2 regions of the Rhizobium sp. ZPR4 genome follow, and region 1 is predicted to be linked to the other one. Evidence: predicted binding sites of a transcription regulator. Region 1 holds the regulator's gene; the other holds the start of a gene.
What was found. Region 1 encodes HrcA, which represses chaperone genes, less so after heat shock. Its sites were predicted from a motif close to GTTAGCACTCNCNNNNNGNGAGTGCTAAC; they were not measured.

Region 1 (7,207 bases):
CAGCTCAACCCCAAGCCCGGCAGCGGTTTCGAGACCGACATATCGGAGGCCATCATGCCCGATATCGTCGTGCGCCCTTCCGCAGACGGGAGCTGGCTGGTGGAGCTCAATCCTGATGCGTTGCCGCGGGTGCTGGTGAGCCAGTCCTATTTCGCCTCCGTCTCCAAGACCAGCCAGGATCATGCCTTCCTGTCCGAATGCCTGCAGAACGCCAATTGGCTGACCCGCAGCCTGGACCAGCGCGCCAAGACGATCATGAAGGTGGCAAGCGAGATCGTGCGGCAGCAGGACGCATTCCTGCTGCATGGCGTCGACCATCTGCGGCCGCTCAATCTGAAAACCGTGGCGGATGCGATCAAGATGCATGAGTCGACCGTCAGCCGCGTGACCTCGAATAAATACATGCTGACGCCGCGCGGGCTGTTCGAGCTCAAATATTTCTTCACGGTTTCGATTGGTGCCGTCGAGGGCGGAGACAGCCATTCCGCCGAAGCCGTGCGCCACAAGATCCGTCTGCTGATCTCGAACGAGAGCCCGGATGCGGTTCTGTCCGACGACGATATCGTCGATACGCTGAAGAAGGGCGGGATCGAGCTTGCTCGCCGCACGGTTGCAAAATACCGTGAAGCCATGAACATCCCCTCCTCCGTGCAACGACGCCGGGAGAAGCGGGCTCTGGCCAAAGTTTCCGGTTTCTGACAGCGGACAGACATCAACCTCAGGCTGCCGAACTCCTAACAGTCGGTTAAGACGCAGTTGACTTTCGCATGAGGCAGGGCTAGAAGCCCGCCGCAATCGCTGCAGGACAGCACGACCATGAAACTTATCCCCACCATCCAAAAGGCGGTCGATATACGCAATTTGCCTTTGACTGCGTGAAGTGCTTGGATGAGCTTGAGGCTTGGCGTAAACTGATACGCGCAATAACCACTACAAGAAGGGAAACTCCATGAGTGTGCGTGTCTCCGGTAAACATATGGAAATTGGTGACTCCTTCCGCCAGCGGATAGAAGACCAGATCGGTATGGCCGTGACCAAATACTTCGACGGGGGGTATTCAGGTCAGGTAACTGTACACAAGTCCAGTTCGCGCTTCGCGGCCGATTGCAAGCTTCATCTCGATAGCGGCGTGGTATTGCATGCTGCCGGCGAAGCCATGGACCCGCAGCTTGCTTTCGATGCAGCGTCCGAGCGCATCGAAAAGCGTCTGCGCCGCTACAAACGCAAACTCAAGGACCATCAGGCCGGCAACCATGTGAACGGGCAGGCGGAAGTCGCCTATACCGTCATGGACGGCGTTCCGGATGACGACGAGGAAATTCCTGCCGATTTCGCGCCGGCGATCGTCGCCGAAAGCACGAAGCAATTGAAGACCATGTCGGTCGCGACTGCCGTGATGGCACTCGACATGACCGACGAGCCGTTGCTGCTCTTCCGCAGCCCCGGCAACGAACACTTGAACATCGTCTACCGCCGTCAGGACGGTAACATTGGCTGGATCGACGCAGCCAATATCAAAGGCTGAGAATAGAAGATAAGCGGCGGCTGCGCATCATCGCAGCTGGCCGCCGCTTGCCCGTCATCGGCTCTCGGCGCTACGCAAGGATAAAGAGAATGGCATTGGCAGATTTGCTACAGCAAGATGCGATCATCCCCGCCTTGAAGGCAAATTCCAAAAAACAACTGCTTCAGGAGTTGGCCGCCAAAGCCTCCAAGCTGACCGGATTGCCCGAACGTGAAATCTTCGACGTCGTGTTGCAGCGTGAGCGCCTGGGCTCCACCGGCGTCGGTAATGGCATCGCCATTCCGCACGGCAAGCTTGCCAGCATCAAGTCCATCGCCGGCATTTTCGCGCGCCTTGAAGCGCCTGTCGATTTCGAGGCGCTGGACGACCAGCCCGTCGATCTCGTCTTCCTGCTGCTCGCGCCCGAAGGCGCAGGCGCAGACCACCTGAAGGCACTCTCCCGCATCGCCCGCGTTTTGCGAGACCAGGATCTGGTCGCGAAGCTGCGCGCCACCGATTCCGCCTCCGCCATTTACGCATTCCTCAACGAAGAACAGGCATCGAACGCTGCCTAAAGCCCGTCGGTATCGCAAGACCGCTGCACACGTTTGCGCGACATGCTTTGACCGATTGGCTTTGACGGATTGGATTGCATCGGACCAAGGCAAAAATAAGAGCCGGATGATCTGAAATCATCCGGCTCTTATTTTTGCGGTGCCTGAAAAGGATCAGGCGTCTTTTTCGTCCAGCGGGCTGTTGGCGCCCTGCTCGGCATTTTCCACGATCTTCGGGCCGCCCTTGGCAACACCGACCATGGCCGGGCGCAGAACGCGGTCACCAATGGCGAAACCTGCCTGCACCACCTGCACGACCGTGTTGTTCGGCACCTCGGGATTGGGCACTTCGAACATGGCCTGGTGGAAATTGGGATCGAATTTCTGTCCAATTGGTTCGAGCTGGCGCACGCCATGGCGCTCGAGAGCCGACAGCATGGAACGCTCGGTCATCTCGACGCCTTCGATCAGCGTCTTCAGGCCGGCATCGGCGCCGGCGCGTGCTTCAGCCGGAATGGCATCCAGCGTGCGGCGCAGATTGTCCGCCACCGAGAGCATGTCGCGGGCAAAGCTTGCCACGGAATAGGACTTTGCATCCTTCACATCGCGCTCGGTGCGGCGACGGAGGTTGTCCATCTCGGCAGCGAGGCGAAGATAGCGATCGCGCAGTTCGCCGTTTTCGGCCTTCAGCAGCTCAACCGGATCTGGCTGAGACGGCTCGGCCGCATCCACGGTTTCCGCTGCATCCTGCGCGAAATCCGCTGACGTGTCGGCCGCCGTGGCGTCAGGTCCGGTTTTTGTTGTTTCGTCGGTCATGACGGTCTCCGAATTGCTTGGTCTTTGGATGTGCCCGATATCGAGGTTTGATCGGAAAAAATCAAGGCTTTGTCGAGAAGAACAGCCAATTCGCGGCTTTACGGCGGTGGCAATACCTCGCCCCGCTCCTGGCTACCGCTTATGACGTCGACTGTTCAGCCCTCCCTACCAGTGGTATGCTGAAATGCATCTCAGCACAGCGTGGGGTGACATCAATGTCTAATGGCAAATCCCTTTCAGGCAAGTGTTTCTGTGGCGCAGTGGAAATTACTGTTGATGGCGAGCCAATGGCGATGGGTTACTGTCATTGCGACTCCTGTCGGGAATGGTCGGCGGGACCGGTCAATGCCTTCTCGCTCTGGCCGCCGGAAGCCGTTCACGTCACCAGGGGCTCGGACAAGATCGGCAGCTATCAAAAGACCGAGAAGAGCGTGCGCAAGTGGTGCACGGTCTGCGGCGGTCATCTGCTGACCGAGCATCCGCCGTGGGGCGTCACCGATGTCTACGCCGCCGTCCTGCCCGACCTCGATTTTCAGCCTGTCGTACACGTCAACTACGAGACGACCGTGCTGCACCTGAGCGACGGACTGCCGAAACAGAAGGATTTTCCGGCTGAGATGGGCGGATCGGGAGTCCTGCTTCCCGATTGACCGCACCGGCTAAGATCTTCTCGTCACATCCCCGGCCGCGTCAGCCGCGAGATCAGCTGGGCCGTGTAATCGACCATGGGCACGATGCGCGCATAATTCAGCCGTGTCGGGCCGATGACGCCGACGGCACCAACGATGCGATCGTCCTCGTCGCGATAGGGCGCCACGATCAACGAGGAACCGGACAGCGAGAAGAGCTTGTTTTCCGAGCCGATGAAGATGCGCACGCCTGGTCCGCTTTCAGCGAGATTGAGGATCTCGATCAGGCTGTCCTTCTTCTCCAGATCGTCGAAGAGTAGGCGCAGACGGTCCAGATCCTCCGCACCGCCGATTTCGGCGAGCAGATTGGAGTGACCTCGAACGATAAGCTGTGTCGGCTTGCCGTCGTCATCGCCGCCGGACCAGACGGCAATGCCACGCTCAACCAGCTGATGCGAGAGGCTATCCAGCTCCTGGCGCACGCTTTCCTTGAGACTTTGCAACTGCCGCCGCAGTTCCGGCATCGTCTGGCCGGTCATATGGGCGTTGAGGAAATTGGCGGCTTCCGTCAGCTGTGACGATGTGGTGCCGGCCGGGAGCTCGATGATCCGGTTTTCGACCTGATCGTGATCGCCGACGAGCACGGCGAGCGCCTTGGTCGGCTCCAGCCGGATGAACTCCACATGCTTGAGAACCGGATCGCTCTTGGAGGTGATGACGAGCCCGGCACCGCGCGAAATGCCCGACAGCACCCGGCTTGCCTCCGACATCATCGATTCCACTGGCTGGTCGCGATTGCTGCCGCGCACCTGCCGATCGATATTGGCGCGGTCTTCGGCAGAGAGATCGCCGACCTGCATGAAAGCATCGACAAAGAAGCGCAAGCCTACCTGGGTCGGCAACCGGCCGGCGCTCACATGCGGCGAATAGATAAGCCCCAGCTCTTCCAGATCGCTCATGACATTGCGCACCGAGGCCGGCGACAAGGACATGGGCAACAGGCGCGAGAGATTGCGCGAACCCAATGGCTCGCCGCTTTCCAGGTAGCCTTCGACGATGCGGCGGAAGATTTCCTTGGAGCGTTCGTCCAGTGCAGCAATGACATCCGAGACCGACGATGTCGTGAATACCATTTCGCTGTCAGATCCATTCCGTTGAGCCTTAGCCAAAATATAATCATTCAGTTAGCAATGGCAAAAGGGAAAAATGTCGCCATGGCCGCCGAGGGGCTTTGCAGCCTGCTTTTCCTTTGCAAAAGCGGCCTGTGGGTCGTAGAAGCGGTCAACGAACATTCAGGAGAGTGGAATGCGGCCTTCAGGCAGAAAAACCGACCAGATGCGCAAGGTGTCGTTCGAGCGCAATTTTTCCAAGCACGCGGAAGGCTCCTGCCTGGTGAAATTCGGCGATACGCATGTGCTCTGCACGGCAAGCCTGGAAGACAAGACGCCGCCATGGCTGCGCAACAGCGGCAAGGGCTGGGTCACGGCCGAATACGGCATGCTGCCGCGCGCGACCGGCGAGCGCATGAAGCGCGAAGCTGCCGCCGGCAAGCAGGGCGGCCGCACGCAGGAAATCCAGCGCCTCATCGGCCGGTCGCTGCGCGCCGTCGTCGACCTCAAGGAATTGGGCGAGCGCCAGATCACCGTCGACTGCGACGTCATCCAGGCCGATGGCGGCACGCGCACGGCCTCGATCACCGGCGGCTGGATCGCGCTTTACGACTGCCTGAAGTGGATGGAAAGCCGCAACATGGTCAAGGTCGAGCGCGTGCTGAAGGATCACATCGCCGCCATCTCCTGCGGTATCTTCGCCAACCAGCCTGTTATCGATCTCGACTACCTTGAGGATTCCTCGGCCGAAACCGACGCCAATTTCGTCATGACGGGCAAGGGCGGCATCGTCGAGATTCAGGGAACGGCTGAAGGCGCCCCCTTCAGCGAAGAGGAATTCGCCACGCTGATGCATCTCGCCAAGAACGGCATCGCCGAGCTGGTGGAGCTGCAGAAGCAGGCTATCGCCTGAGGATATTTGAATGGCTGACCCGGCCCTCGCAGGCGTCCTTGAAACCGCGCTCTATGCGGACGATCTCGATGCGGCCGAGGCCTTCTATGGCGGCATACTCGGGTTGCAGAAGATTTCGCGTGGCGGCAACCGCCATGTCTTCTATCGCTGCGGGCCGGGCGTGCTTCTGATCTTCAACAGCGACGAAACCGTCAAGCCGCATGAGCCGGGTGCCCTGCCCGTGCCGCCGCATGGCACGAAGGGGCAGGGGCATGTCTGCTTCCGCGTCGATGGCAACGAGATCGAAACCATGGCGCAGAAGCTGAAGGTTGCCTGCGTCGATATCGAAGCCGATTTTCACTGGCCGAATGGCGGCCGATCGATCTATTTCCGCGATCCGGCCGGTAACAGCCTGGAATGCGCCGAACCCCGTATCTGGGGCCTATGACAGGACAGCACATGCGCAAGCTCGATACGAAGACCATCGTCGTTGCCAGCCACAATGCCGGCAAGATCCAGGAAATTCGCGATCTGATAGGCCCGCTCGGCTTTGCTGCCAAGTCTGCCGCAGATCTCAACTTCATCGAGCCGGACGAGACGGGCACGACTTTCGAGGAAAATGCGACGATCAAGGCGCTTGCCTCCGCCAATGCCTCCGGCCTGCCGGCTCTGTCAGACGATTCCGGCCTGGTCATCGATGCGCTCGGCGGCGATCCTGGCGTCTATACCGCCAACTGGGCTGAAACGGCCGACGGCACGCGCGACTTCGCCATGGCGATGCAGAAGGTCGAGACCGCCCTGGAAAAGGTTGGCGCCACGTCGCCGCAGAACCGCACGGCCCGCTTCGTCAGTGTGCTCTGCCTTGCCTGGCCGGACGGGCATACCGAGCTTTTCCGCGGTGAAGTCGAAGGCACCGTCGTCTGGCCGCCGCGCGGCAGCCAAGGCTTCGGCTACGATCCTGTCTTCCAGCCGCAGGGGTACGAGACCACGTTCGGCGAAATGAGCGCCGAACAGAAGCATGGCTGGAAGCCAGGCGACGAGCAGGCGCTTTCGCATCGTGCCCGCGCCTTCAAGATCTTTGTCGAAACCTGCCTGGAGGCATAAGCTAACCCCGTGGAAGTCGTAGATACCGAGGATCTGATGCGCGGGGCGCAATTGCTGCCCGATACCGGCGAACCCGGTTTCGGCGTCTATGTGCATTGGCCCTTCTGCGCAGCCAAGTGTCCCTACTGCGATTTCAACAGCCATGTCCGCCATCAGCCTGTCGATCAGGAGCGTTTCGCCGCCGCCTTTTTGAAGGAAATGGCGACGATGCGGATGATCAGCGGCCCGAAGACCGTGACCAGCGTCTTCCTCGGCGGCGGCACGCCTTCGCTGATGAAGCCGGAGACAGTCGGCGCGATCCTCGACGGCATTGCCAAGACCTGGCATGTGCCCGACGGTATCGAGATCACCATGGAGGCCAATCCGTCCAGCGTCGAGGCGGAACGCTTTCGCGGCTATCGCGCCGCCGGGGTCAACCGCGTGTCGATGGGCGTGCAGGCGCTGAACGACCGTGACCTGAAGTTCCTCGGCCGCCTGCACGATGTCGCCGACGCACTGAAGGCCATCAAACTGGCGCGCGAAATCTTCCCGCGCATGTCCTTCGATCTCATCTATGCCCGCCCGAACCAGACGGTCGAGGAATGGGAACGCGAGCTGAG
Region 2 (7,207 bases), 370 kb from region 1:
GCGAGGCATTGGCCGATTTCGGCAGCATCGCGATAAGCGTCGTGCCACCGGCCGTACTTTGAACGAGAAGCAGACCACGGAAATGCGCCATCCGTTCCTGCATGTTTCTCAGCCCAAGCCCGCCCTTGCCGTCGCCGGCGCCCTCAAAACCAATACCATTGTCCGAAATTCTCAAGCGCGCACGCCCCCGATCGCTCCAAAGTTTGATCGTAAGACGCGTCGCACCGGAATGACGTTCGACGTTGTTCAAGGCCTCCTGAGCGACACGATAGAGCGCTGTGCTGGCTTCAGGCTTTAGCAGGCTGGTGAAGTCGGAAGCCTCGATCTCGGTTGCGATCCCGGTCCGCTCACCGAAATTGTTCGCGAGTGCGGTCAGTGCGGCCGTCAAGCCGAGATCATCAAGCACGCGGGGGCGCAGATCATGCGAAAGTCGCCTGATGTCCTTGATCGCGCTGTTAAGGGTATCGATACCCTTCTCGATCGTCGTGGCGGCATCATCGACCTGGTTTCGCACCTTGCGGTTGGCGAGATCCATGACGTAGCGCACGCCGAGGAGATTCTGCGATACGCCGTCGTGCAATTCGCGGGCAAGACGGGCGCGTTCCTCCTCCTGCGTATCGATCACTCTTTGCGTCAGCTCCTTGAGCCGGCCATCGGCCATGCGTCGCTCACGGAAAGTCAGCAGCATGCAGGTCGTGAAAACGACCAGAACGGCGGGAACGGCTATCAACGTGACGACGATGAAGGTTCCTTTTATGTTTGCCCGCATGGCGGCATTGGCGGCCGCAGTCTGAGTGAAAATATCGTCCAGATAGACACCAGTTCCGACGACCCAGTGCCATTTATCAAGGCCGACCACGAATGAGAGCTTATCGGCGACGCGGCCGGTAGAGGGCTTCTCCCATTTGTACTGGTGCAGGCCCCCGCCGGCTTTTGCCGTCTTGATGAGTTCTGCGATGACCCTGTCCCCATCCGGATCGGTCAAATCGAGCCAATTGCGCCCGTTTCGAAACCCCTCGCGCGGATGAACGATGTTGTTCCCATCGTAATCGTAGACAAAAAAGTATCCGTCCGGACCATAGTCAAGGGACGTCAGGATCTCGGCTACCTTATCCTTCGCAGCCTGATCGTCCGGCGCGGCGTCCCGATAGATCGCCTGAATGGCCGAAACGGCGAGGTCTGTCAGGTTAACGATTTCCGTTTCCTTTGCCCTCAGCATGTTCTGTTCGAAGGTCTCGATATTGTTCTTGGTAAGGTTGGTCGACTGCCAGGTAATGAAGGCCGTGATTGCCAGGATCGAGATAACGAGAGGCGCGAGCGCGAGCGCAATAATCTGGTTGCGTAATGTCAACGATTGCTCCTCCCAAGAACCGGCGCGGAACAATGGCTCTTGTCGGACACGAATTCAACAGCTTGTCGGCGGTGCCGATGTACACCCGCAATCGGAGAGCTTCCCTCGAAACGGCAAGGCGCCGTGTTCGAACAGCAGCCACTTGGGAAATATCAATTGAAGGCGATGATGCGATCCAGGTCGCTGAACGGCTGGACGCCGGCAAGCAGGGCGCGCGCCTCGTCTTCATCCTTACGGATCTGTGCGACCAGCGGGTCGAGACCGTCGAACTTCAGTTCGGGGCGGAGATAGCCGAAGAAGGACACCGAACAGACCTGACCGTATAGATCGCCGCTGAAATCGAAGACGAAAGTCTCGAGCAGCGGCGCACCATTATCGGTCACCGTCGGACGCCGGCCGTAACTGGCAACGCCATCGCGGATGATGCCATCGGCCGTTCGGAAACGAACTGCATAAATGCCCGCTCTCAGCGATATCTCGGCCGGGAGCTGCATGTTTGCCGTCGGGAAGCCAAGCGTGCGACCGAGCTTCTCACCGCCAATGACAGGCGCCTGAACGGTATAGCGATAACCAAGCAGTCCGGCGGCCTGAGCGACATCTCCCTCGGCCAGCAGCGTGCGAATGCGGCTCGACGAGATGACCTCGGTGTTTTCGTCGCGGAAGGCATCGATCAGCGTCACACCGAAGCCGTTATGGCTGCCGGCATTCATCAGGAAGGCTGGACCGCCCTGGCGATCATGACCGAAATGGAAATCAAAACCGGTGACGACCTCCGAGGCATGCAGCCAGTCGATCAGGATCGAATGGACGAATTCATCCGCTGAACGCTGCGAGAAGGCGCGATCGAAAGGATATTCGATGACGGCGTTGAAGCCGAGCGCTTCCAAAAGACGGGCTCGAAGCGGCGCCGGCGTCAGACGAAAAACCGGCTGATCGGGCTTGAAGACGGTGCGCGGATGCGGCTCGAAGGTCAGCACCAGAGCCGGCACGCCGCGCTCCCTGGCGATCTCCAACGCGCGCGTCAGCACAGACTGATGGCCGCGATGCACGCCGTCGAAATTGCCGATGGCGACCACGCCGCCCTTCAAGGCGTCGGGAAGCGGCTCGCGGGTCTCGTTGCGATGGAAAACGGTCATCGACTGCCACTCTCCTCAGACAAGGCGCGACATCCACCACTTCGGCGAGGCTTGCTCGCGCGCCAGGAAGGCGCCGAGAGCGGCCTCATCCGTGTGTCCCTCGACGACATATTCGCGGGCGTGGATGCCATGGCTGATATAAAGAAGATCGAGACCGTAATCGAGTGCGCCGCGCACGTCGGTCGGCATGCCGTCGCCGATCGCCACCACGCGCGACAGCGGAAACTCGCTCTTGACCTCGCGGGCGGCGGCAATCGCCGCGTCATAGATCGGCTGGTGCGGCTTGCCGGCGATGCGCGTCCGGCCACCGAGACGCTCGTAATAGGCAGCCATGGCGCCGGCGCAGGGGATCATGCGATGGCCGCGCTCGACGACGAGATCGGGGTTGGCACAGATGAGCGGCACATTGCGAGCGGACCAGGCCGTCAGCATATCGGTGTAGTCGTCAGGCGTTTCGGTCTCGTCGTCGAAGAAGCCGGTGCAGACGATGCTTTCAGCCTCGCCGGCGTCGACACGCTGAACGTCAAGGCCTTCGAGGATGCCGGTGTCACGCTCCGGACCGAGCAGGAACACCTTCTTCGGTCCCTCCGCGATCAGCTTGCGGGTGACATCGCCCGAGGTGATGATGCGATCATAGACGCTATCGGGAACACCGATTGCTCTCAGCTGCTCGACGACCTTCGGAGCGACGCGCGGAGAATTGGTGATGAGGACGACCGCAAGACCTTCGCCTCGGGCGGCTTCGAGCGCGACGGAGGCTTCCTTATAGGCGGTGACGCCGTTATGGAGCACGCCCCAGACATCGCAGAGCGCAACATCATAAAGTCCGCCGATGTCGCGAAAGCTCTCGATCCGTTTGCCCATGCCGTCCTCACATCAAATAAATCACGGGCTGACATCGCAAACCGGCCGGCAAATTACAAGAGCGGCGCGCAAGGTTTTTGCGGCGCACAAGGCCCCGGAAGCCGGAATAGGCAAGGTCTGCAAGCGGCAAAATGAACCTGGCGAGGTAGAGAGGTGATGACCCAGAAACGGCGTAATCGTGCCCCTCCTCACGAGATCAAAATGAAGGAGTCTTTGCAACGACATGCCACGCTGCGACGCCATGGGCGTTAATCATCCCCCAAACAAGCCGATGCCCGCCGCAAAAAATTCACAGTGCTGTTCTTGACTCGTCTGGAAGCCATCCCTAAATCACCGTCGCTAGCACTCGCAGAGGATGAGTGCTAACAAAGTCCATACGGATCCCCCGCTGATCCGTGAATGTCATTTGATCGAGGGATTAGACAATGGCAAGCACCAATTTCCGCCCCCTTCATGACCGCGTCGTCGTTCGTCGCGTCGAGTCGGAAGAAAAGACCAAGGGTGGCATCATCATTCCCGATACCGCCAAGGAAAAGCCGCAGGAAGGCGAAATCGTCGCCGTCGGTTCCGGCGCTCGTGACGAGTCCGGCAAGGTCGTAGCACTCGACGTCAAGGTTGGCGATCGCGTTCTGTTCGGCAAGTGGTCGGGCACCGAAGTCAAGCTCAATGGCGAAGACCTTCTCATCATGAAGGAAGCCGACATCATGGGCATCATCGGCTAATTTAGCCGGTTCCCTTTTCCGATAAAGCTGACGGGCGACAAGCCCGGAAAACGCGAATTCAGGAGTTCCAAACATGGCAGCTAAAGAAGTAAAATTCGGCCGCAGCGCCCGCGAAAAGATGCTTCGTGGCGTCGATATCCTCGCTGACGCAGTAAAGGTCACGCTCGGCCCGAAGGGTCGTAACGTCGTTATCGACAAGTCCTTCGGCGCTCCGCGCATCACCAAGGACGGCGTTTCCGTCGCCAAGGAAATCGAACTCGAAGACAAGTTCGAAAACATGGGCGCCCAGATGGTCCGCGAAGTTGCTTCGAAGACCAACGACGTCGCCGGTGACGGCACCACCACTGCAACCGTTCTCGCCCAGGCCATCGTTCGCGAAGGCGCCAAGGCTGTTGCAGCCGGCATGAACCCGATGGACCTGAAGCGCGGCATCGACCTCGCGGTTGCAGAAGTCGTCAAGGATCTCCAGGCCAAGGCCAAGAAGATCAACACCTCGGAAGAAGTTGCCCAGGTCGGCACGATCTCCGCAAACGGCGAAAAGCAGATCGGTCTCGATATTGCTGAAGCCATGCAGAAGGTCGGCAACGAAGGCGTCATCACGGTTGAAGAAGCCAAGACCGCCGAAACCGAACTCGAAGTCGTCGAGGGCATGCAGTTCGACCGCGGCTACCTCAGCCCCTACTTCGTAACCAACCCGGAAAAGATGATCGCCGACCTCGAAGACGCGTTCATCCTGCTCCACGAGAAGAAGCTCTCGAACCTGCAGGCCATGCTTCCGGTTCTCGAAGCCGTCGTTCAGACCGGCAAGCCGCTCCTCATCATCGCTGAAGACGTCGAAGGCGAAGCTCTTGCGACCCTCGTCGTCAACAAGCTGCGCGGCGGCCTGAAGATCGCTGCTGTCAAGGCTCCTGGCTTCGGCGACCGCCGCAAGGCCATGCTGGAAGACATCGCCATCCTGACGGGCGGCACTGTCATCTCCGAAGACCTCGGCATCAAGCTCGAGTCCGTCACCCTCGACATGCTCGGCCGTTCCAAGAAGGTTTCGATCTCCAAGGAAAACACCACGATCGTCGACGGCGCTGGCGCCAAGTCCGACATCGAAGGCCGCGTTGCCCAGATCAAGGCTCAGATCGAAGAAACCACCTCCGACTACGACCGCGAAAAGCTGCAGGAACGTCTTGCCAAGCTCGCTGGCGGCGTTGCCGTGATCCGCGTTGGCGGCTCGACGGAAGTCGAAGTGAAGGAAAAGAAGGACCGCATCGACGACGCTCTCAACGCGACGCGCGCTGCTGTTCAGGAAGGCATCGTACCGGGCGGCGGTATCGCTCTCCTGCGTTCTTCTACGAAGATCACCGCCAAGGGTGAAAACCAGGATCAGGAAGCTGGCGTCAACATCGTTCGCCGCGCCCTGCAGTCGCTGGTTCGCCAGATCGCTGAAAACGCTGGTGACGAAGCTTCGATCGTTGTCGGCAAGGTTCTCGAAAAGAACGAAGACAACTACGGCTACAACGCCCAGACGTCTGAATTCGGCGACATGATCTCCATGGGCATCGTCGACCCGGTCAAGGTTGTTCGTACGGCTCTGCAGAACGCAGCTTCGGTTGCTTCGCTGCTGATCACCACCGAAGCCATGATCGCTGAACTGCCGAAGAAGGATGCCCCTGCTGGCATGCCGGGCGGCATGGGCGGCATGGGTGGAATGGACATGATGTGATAGGCCAACGGCCTGTCGCGATTGTTTAATCCGACCTCCGGAATTGATGAAGGGCGGCCCTCGGGTCGCCCTTTTTAATTGCGCCTGAATTGTACAAATACAATTCCGGCAAGGTTCTATCGTGTTGCAAATTTTGCAACTTGCCCATTGCTGTTTTCGAAAAAGCCCCTATAACTCGCAGCGCAGTGATTTTGGAGAGTTAGCTGCAATACACGCAATTTTTACTTCTTTTGGACAGGCTTAACCTGCGGCTTGGTATGTTCATGACCTTGGGCGCTGGCGCTGTCCGGATTTATTACTTGAAATGACTTCATAGACTGGAGCGCCATCCCGAAGAGCATTGTCGACAGCGGATCAGCGGAGGCAGTCTCCGCCATGAGCAGCGACGCAAAATGCGGGGAGACCTTCCATCCGGAGAGATATGGAATTGAAGTGAAGCGCGCGGGGGGACCATGCGCTCATGTGGGGATCATCTTGTTCAAGATTGCCAAGGCCAATTTTTCCGCACCATTTGCTCCCGGCTCGCTGGAGTTCGAAGGCCATGACCCCGATCTTCTGGCGCAGTTCTGTGTTTCCGAGGGATGGACGGGCGATCTTTCAAGCGGAATCATCAAACTTGGGCAGTGGAGCACGATGCTGCACGGGCTGAGCTCTTCGGAATGCGGCCTGCTAAGCCTCATGCATTGCTATGATCCGCACGATCGAGCGCGTATCCTCGATCTCTTCGAGCAGGCGGCAACGGCCAACTCCTCCTTCTGTTATTCCACCACGACCCTCGGCACCGGCAGTCATCGCCAGCCGGTCTTCTGCGTCGGCGAATCCGTTGCTGCCGACAAGCAACATGCCGGCAGCATGGTCGGCGTCTTCCTGTTTCCACGCTTCAAGCTGGAACCGGGCAGCCAACTCGCCACCCGGCAGTAAACGGCTGTCGGCTATGGTCAGGCGAGTCCGCCTGGCCAGCACCGGGTTCAACCTAATCAATCCCGCTTGGGAATACTCAGGCCACGCTGGCTTGCCGGGCGCGCAAGGGCGCGGTCCAGCCAGGCCATGACCGAGGGGAAGCTTTCGAATTCCAGAACTTCGCGGCCGCCATAGAAGACGTCGACGCCGCGAACCCAGGGGAACGTGGTGATGTCGGCAATGGTGTATTCGTCGCCCATGATCCACTCACGGTCTTTCAGGCGCTCTTCCAGCACACCGAGGAGACGCTTGGCCTCGTCGCGATAGCGCTCGACCGGATAGGAGTTATTGGCCACCTTCTCAGCGGCGAATTTGAAGAAGTGGCCGAACTGACCGAACATCGGGCCGACGCCGGCCATCTGGAAGAAGACCCACTCCAGCGTCTCGTAGCGCCTGGCCGCATCACTCGGCATGAGCTTGCCGGTCTTCTCCGCCAGATAGACCAGGATAGCGCCGGATT

Region 2: groES (co-chaperone GroES) is a predicted target of HrcA. The motif match lies at 3,690-3,718, and genes of this name have one in related genera.

Annotation. Positions count from the first base shown of each region.
Region 1 is NZ_CP157967.1:4,336-11,542, reverse strand. Features, by position in the region: gene rpoN (RNA polymerase factor sigma-54) at 1-699, shown strand, start outside; gene raiA (ribosome-associated translation inhibitor RaiA) at 950-1,525, shown strand; gene ptsN (PTS IIA-like nitrogen regulatory protein PtsN) at 1,615-2,079, shown strand; gene grpE (nucleotide exchange factor GrpE) at 2,233-2,874, opposite strand; gene ABOK31_RS00045 (GFA family protein) at 3,090-3,524, shown strand; gene hrcA (heat-inducible transcriptional repressor HrcA) at 3,548-4,636, opposite strand; gene rph (ribonuclease PH) at 4,809-5,525, shown strand; gene ABOK31_RS00030 (VOC family protein) at 5,536-5,952, shown strand; gene rdgB (RdgB/HAM1 family non-canonical purine NTP pyrophosphatase) at 5,964-6,608, shown strand; gene hemW (radical SAM family heme chaperone HemW) at 6,645-7,207, shown strand, end outside.
Region 2 is NZ_CP157967.1:375,792-382,998, reverse strand. Features, by position in the region: gene ABOK31_RS01865 (cache domain-containing protein) at 1-1,351, opposite strand, end outside; gene ABOK31_RS01860 (bifunctional riboflavin kinase/FAD synthetase) at 1,504-2,487, opposite strand; gene ABOK31_RS01855 (TIGR01459 family HAD-type hydrolase) at 2,503-3,351, opposite strand; gene groES (co-chaperone GroES) at 3,777-4,073, shown strand; gene groL (chaperonin GroEL) at 4,147-5,787, shown strand; gene ABOK31_RS01840 (hypothetical protein) at 6,262-6,708, shown strand; gene ABOK31_RS01835 (glutathione binding-like protein) at 6,765-7,207, opposite strand, start outside.